DNA from 2 places in the Pseudoalteromonas sp. 20-MNA-CIBAN-0454 genome. Region 2 is predicted to be linked to the other one. Evidence: predicted binding sites of a transcription regulator. Region 2 holds the regulator's gene; the other holds the start of a gene.
The links. Region 2 encodes LexA, which represses DNA repair genes until DNA is damaged. Its sites were predicted from a motif close to TACTGTATNNNNATACAGTA; they were not measured.
Positions count from the first base shown of each region.

Region 1 (3,429 bases), on a different contig from region 2:
AAAAAAGTAACATGCCTTTTGTTAAAAGCGGTAGCGTGGCTTCATCTTTTAATTCAGACTTACCCATTAGTACCTTAAAACCCAAGCTTACATCTTGCTTTGCATTTGCTTTAAATAACCCGCCAGCAATAGTTATCTCTGCTTTAGTTTCGTTGTAAATATAGTCGGGATAAAACTGTATTAAATAATGACGACATATTAATTGATAAACCTTTGTCTCATCGCTACCTAAACTTGCCGACTTTAACTGTTTTGCCGTAGGGACAATGGCGTGATGCGCAGCCACTTTTGAATCGTTAAAACATTTACTACGTTTTTTACTATCAGCTGCTTTTACTAACTCAACACCTTGCCCGCCATTAGTGCTTATAGCTTTTAAAATAACAGACGCATCTTGGTGATGATCATTAGGTAAGTAGCGGTTGTCTGAACGCGGGTAGGTAATTAACTTATGACGCTCATAAAGAGTTTGGCATATATCCAGCACCTTTTGCGCTGGCATAGCAAATGCTTTTGCCGCGTCTATCTGCAAAGCAGATAAGTTATAAGGCAGTGGCGCAGTTTGTTTTTTTTGCTTTTGTTCAAGCGCCGTTAGCTCAGCATTTTGCTGTGTGATACGCGAGGCTACGTTTTCAGCCAATGCTTTATTTAATACTCGCCCTTCTTCGTCTTGATAAGGCTCACATGCCTTACTGGGTATCCATTTTGCACTAAATGATTGTTTTTCGGGGGTGACTAAGTGGGCTAATACTTCATAAAATGGCTTCGATACGAAATTTGCTATGTCATTATCTCTATTAACCACCAAGCCAAGTATGGGTGTTTGTACTCGTCCCACAGAAAGTACGTTACCAAACCCAGCTTTTTGCCCTGCTAAAGTATAAGCGCGGGTTAAATTCATACCAAACAACCAATCAGCACGAGATCGCGCTAAGGCTGAAACGCTCAACGGAATAAACTCACGGTTAGATCGCATAGTCGTTAATGCTTTTTTTACTGCAGCTAAGTTTAAATCACTAATTAATAAGCGTTGAATATGCTGCTTTTTAGTTTTACTTATTTTGGCTTCTTCAATAACTTGATCGACAAGTAATTGCCCTTCTCTATCGGGATCACCTGCATGCACTAGTGCTGTAGCCTGTTTGATTAGCTTTTTTAACACAGTAAGTTGCTTGCGAGTTTTAGTTTTTGCTTTTAATTGCCACTGCTCAGGAATGATAGGTAGGTGCTCAAACTGCCACTTTTTAAAGCGCTCATCATAGTCATCGGGCTCGGCTTGCTCGAGCAAATGACCAATACACCAAGATACGCAATCACCATTTGCAACTTCAATGTAGCCATCGTGCTTTTTGTGCGGTTTTGGTAACGCGTCGGCAATAGCACGCCCTAATGACGGCTTTTCGGCAATATAGAGTTTCATAAGCAAGCTCTTTTACTGTTTATATACACAGTAGTTTAGCATATCAATTCACAGCGTGGGATGTTTTTATTAAACCGAACTATTTAACAACTCTGAGGTATTTGGCTGAGGTGGTGACTTTTAGTCAATTTTGACTAAAAGTCACCTGAAATCAATTACACTTAGTTTGCTTAAACCAAGTGTATTTTTAATAAAATGACTGCTACCTTACATCGATAGGATCAGACTCTTTGGCTTTTCCTTGTAAAATAGATATTTCAACGCGACGATTACGACGGCGATCTTCATTGCTGTCATTTGGCACTAACGGCCGGGTTTCAGCACGCCCTACTACCATCATTCTATTTTTATCAAATCCAACTACTTTTTGCAGCTCACTAGCTACTGCAACTGCACGCTTAGATGAAAGATCCCAGTTATTAATATATAACTCGTTTGAAACCTGAAAATCGTCGGTATGCCCCGACACAGTAATTTCTCCAGGCACATCTTTTAATAGCACGCCAATTTCTTGAATAATGGGTTTAAACTTAGGTTGTAAAAATGCACTACCCGAAGGGAAAGAGCCATTTTCACGAATACGAATAATTATTTGCTGCCCTAATGATTCAAGCTCTATGGCACCATCAATTATTTGTTTTTCTAATTGCTGGGCAATTTTTTTAACTAAGTCGTTTGTTTGCTGTTGATCGGCCGCTGAAATTGCTTGCTCCGATGCTTGCTCTTTGGAAGTACTACGCGACTCGCCACCACGTTTATCGCCCCGCTGCTCTTGCCTTCCGCCTGCTGAGCTTTCATCACCTGCCTGAAACTCTAACATTTGCTGGGTCATTTCTACCGTTTGCTGTTGAATTGTTTCAATTGGGGTAGGCTCTGGCTTGCCCGGAGTAAACTCCATAGCAATAACTGATGTGCCTTTGGGAATATCTTTAACTTCTATTTTATTTTGTACACCAAATGCAAATTTCATCGAACCGGCAATTTGTTTAAATTTAAGTACATCCATTTCAGAAAACGCAAGCAAGAGCACAAAAAAGCACATTAATAGCGACATTAAATCTGCGAATGTCCCCATCCACGCAGGTAAACCTGGGGGTGGGCACTTGCACTCTTGATCAGACATAGTTAATCCTCAGTGTTTACTTTACGTTTTGATTCAGCTAGATAGTTTTTCAAAATACCTTCTATTACTTTTGGATTTTGACCATCTTGAATACCTAAAACCGCATCTAAAATTAAACGTTGATTCATTGCCTCTTCGTCTTTACGCAGCTCCAATTTTGTTTGAATAGGAATAGCGACTACGTTAGCTAAAAATGCGCCGTATAATGTGGTTAACAATGCCACCGCCATAGCCGGACCAATTGCTTTAGGATCATCCATATTAGATAACATCGCAACTAAGCCTATTAAGGTGCCTATCATTCCCATTGCTGGGGCTATATCACCCAAAGATTTAAATAAAGTAGCACCCGACTCATGCCGTGCTGTAGTTAATGAAATATCTTTTTGCAGTGTGGCCCGCACTACGTCTGCGTCGTGGCCATCTACTAGCATGTCAACGCCTTTGCGCATAAATGGATTCGGTATTTCTGCCTCTTCAAGTGCTAAAAACCCGCCTTTACGTGCTGAATCTGCAAGTTCAACTGCTTTTTCGATTAACTCTTCTGGCGACTCAAGCTTAAACATAAACGCTTTGGTAACCACCTTACCTATGCCAAAAAACTGTGACATAGTAAAGTTTGATAAAACGATAAATAATGAACCGCCAAATACGATTACAACAGAGGGCGTGTTGTAAAACATAGCCATTTCACCGCTACTACTCATAAACATGGACATGACAATTAAGCCAATTGCGCCAAGGATCCCAATAATGGTTGCTAAATCCACATTCCCTCCAAAGGTTTTTGCTTTTATATGCAAACGTTTGTTATTAATTGCTTATCGGCAAGATACTGAATTGCTTAAGCCATTTTTTATAGATAAACATAAAAAGCTGGATTAAG
Region 1 is NZ_JBEOOB010000023.1:60,124-63,552, reverse strand. It holds gene AAEZ22_RS12280 (DNA topoisomerase III) at 1-1,420, opposite strand, end outside; gene AAEZ22_RS12275 (flagellar motor protein MotB) at 1,623-2,543, opposite strand; gene pomA (flagellar motor protein PomA) at 2,546-3,313, opposite strand.
Region 1: AAEZ22_RS12280 (DNA topoisomerase III) is a predicted target of LexA. The motif match lies at 1,434-1,453, and genes of this name have one in related genera.

Region 2 (3,429 bases):
TTAAATGCGAGTAGCTAGCTATTTTTATGGAGCTAGCTCAGCACTTTTATAATAGTGAGCTTTTGGTGCTTAAATATTTTTTATTCGTGAAATAAGAGTAAGTAAAGCGTCAATAAATGCGTAAAAATAGCCGACTATTCAGATAAAAAAGGTGAATATTGCAGAGTTGATTTGGTATAAGCGTAAAACTGCGTTAAAGTTTACAGCGAACTAATTAGAGGATAAACAGCAGACAATGTCGGAAATTCAATTTTTAAATGTAGACCTAGAGCTTGAGTCAAAGCAAGATATTAGCGTGCTTGTAGCTGACCTAAAAAAAATCGCCACTATTTTACATTATGATAAAGACGAATACCGTCAGTTAGCGCGTATAGAAGTAACAGGCGAAATATCTTCACCGGATAAAGCAATTAACCACTTATGTGAGTTAGTAGAGTCATGCTCGCGGGCTGCACTTAAGCAATGGTTGAGTTGTTCGCGCCGTACCTTTGATATTGGTTTTGAATCGGGCACTTCGCCAAAGTGTTTTAACCAAGCGCTGCACGCCGATACATTATTACGTATATCGGCAATTGGTGCAGGCATGGAAATTACTATTTACCCGCTAGAAAAATAGCCTTAGCCTTTGCGCTCTACAACAGCTGCGGTCATTTTTGATACGCAGCAAAGCTCGCCGCGACTATTCGTTATTTTTATTTCCCATACTGAGCTACGCTTGCCAATATGAAACGCTTTTGCGGTGGCGGTTAAGGTGCCATTACGCGAGGCTTTTAAATGGCTGGCACTGATCTCTTGCCCTACACAATAAAATTTAGTGAAGTCGACCACAAAATTAGCCGCGTAGCTGGCAACACTTTCGGCTAAAACCACGTTTGCTCCGCCATGCACCATGCCTATAGGGTTATGGTGCGCAGGAATTGCTGGCATAGTGGCAACTAAGTAATCATCACCAATTTCAGTTATTTCAATCCCCATGGTTTTCATCAGTGTACCTTGGCCATTTATGCCTTGGTCTAACTGCTTACAAAACGCTAAAGTAATAGGTTGATGCCAAATACTCATTGTTACTCCTTTAAAGGTTGAAAACGATAACCGATAATACGATTTTTCATGGCGATATGATAGCCAAATTAGTGCAGCTACTGCATGGTAATACAGTGCTACTTTTTGCTTTCTACATAGTGCTTAATTTCATCGAGATCTTTTTTTAGCATTTTACGCATCGAACTTTTAAGAAAAAACCCTATCACTGCAGAGATCATTTTTACCCAAATAGACTCAGAGCTATCAGAAAAAGTCATGGTTAAACAGGTGCTAGGTTCGGCGGCGGTAAGTGACAGCTTAGTGGTATAAACTGCCCCGCCATTTTCTGCGCGAGTGCAATAGTATTCATTAGTAACAGCTTCGGTGATCCACATGGTTTCTGAGGCTGCTTTGCCAAAAATTTTTCGTGTTTCTAACCATTTTAGGCCCACTAGCCCTTGTGGTGGCTTCTCGATTATTTTTACATCAATAATGCCAGACAGCATATTGGCACTGTTTTCGATGTCAGTTATTGCCGCCCATACTTTACGTTTAGGACCGTTAATTATTACCGCTACAGTGATATTCATAACACTCTCCGTTAATTCACATTGATGAAGTTAAGGCCCATTACAAAAACGATAGCTAACTAATTTTTAATAACAGTAACAACTTAGTAGTTATGTAATTAATGTAACGTAAAACTAACACTATCGTGATCTGCGTAATTTTATCTGTAATTTACTTGGTAATTTTAAGCTTAGACCAATGCCACCTTTGGCAGCAAAGGCGAGGAGTAATTTAAATTTGCGATTTTCAGATAACTGTATATACTCACAGTTAAATGTACTGTATGGAAAACCAGTTGTATGCGACCATTAACTAACCGCCAAGCGCAAATACTCGAACTTATTAAAGTGTTTATTAAAGACACTGGTATGCCTCCTACACGCGCAGAAATTGCACAAACATTAGGCTTTAAAAGTGCTAATGCAGCAGAAGAGCATTTAAAAGCGCTGGCTAAAAAAGGCGCTATTAAAATGAAACCAGGCGCTAGCCGTGGTATTCAACTTATTGAAGAAGATGAACCAGAACAACTTGGTTTACCGTTAATAGGCCGTGTAGCTGCCGGCGAACCTATTTTGGCGCAACAACATGTTGAGAGCCATTGTAAAATTGACCCGTTAATGTTTAAACCCGCTGCCGATTTTTTATTGCGTGTAAATGGTATGAGCATGCGAGATATTGGTATTATGGATGGTGATTTACTGGCTGTTCATCGCACTCAAGTTGCCGAAAATGGCCAAGTTATTGTTGCCCGCGTTGATGACGATGTAACTGTAAAACGCTTAGAAAAAGCAGGCAAAAAAGTATTATTGCATGCTGAAAATAAAGAATTTTCGTCGATAGAAGTGGATCTTGAAAACGAATCTTTTAATATTGAAGGCTTAGCTGTTGGGGTTATTCGTAATGCTGACTGGATGTGACAATTAAGCTGTTATAGCTATGTAAAATATCGGCATAATTTAATAGCTCAGATAATTAATGCGCACTTTTTAGTGCGCTTTTTTTTGCCTTTTTTTTGTGAAAATTCCGCTGCAATGAAAAAATTATATTAAGTTTATGTTTTTTATCATTTAAGTATTTAATACTCGTTATCGCTGTCTTTTTATTTGTAACCCTTGCTGTTGCTCACTTCCTGCTTAGAACAAAATTAAATAAATCCCATATTTACGCTAATCCCCTAATATTATTTGATTATTTTTCAAACTAAAACTTGCTAGTTGTTCAATTATTAACTAATTGTTAATGGGCTGGACTAACAATAACTCACAGCTTTAGTTTTGAGAAAATATATTTATATATCCGGCAGCAATACAAAAATAAAAAATAACAAATTGGCATTTAAAGCTTATGTCTTTTTGTTTTGCACTCGCAACAGTATTAAAGGAGCTGTCACATGGGTAAATTGAGCTCTACCTTGTGGCTTATATTGTTTGTTTTTCCGCAGTTAGCATTGGCAAATAGCCAATATAATATGCGCAAAGGCGTAACCGATATAAGTAATAATGTTTATCAACTACACATGACCATATTTTTAATATGCTGTGTAATAGGCGTGATTGTATTTGCCGTTATGTTTTGGGCACTTATTCATCATCGTAAATCTAAAGGAGCAGTTGCTGCTCAATTTCACGAAAGTACCAAAGTAGAAATACTCTGGACAGCAATTCCATTTGTTATTTTAATAGCAATGGCAGTCCCCGCAACTAAAACATTAATAGCGATGGAAGATGCCAGTAAAGCGGATATCACTATTAAAGTAACTGGTTCACAATGGAAATGGCATTACGAATATATGGGGGAAGATGTTGAGTTTTACTCAATACTTGCCACACCGCAAAA
Region 2 is NZ_JBEOOB010000013.1:30,375-33,803, forward strand. It holds gene AAEZ22_RS08280 (hypothetical protein) at 236-616, shown strand; gene AAEZ22_RS08285 (PaaI family thioesterase) at 619-1,062, opposite strand; gene AAEZ22_RS08290 (SRPBCC family protein) at 1,161-1,613, opposite strand; gene lexA (transcriptional repressor LexA) at 1,893-2,510, shown strand; gene coxB (cytochrome c oxidase subunit II) at 2,984-3,429, shown strand, end outside.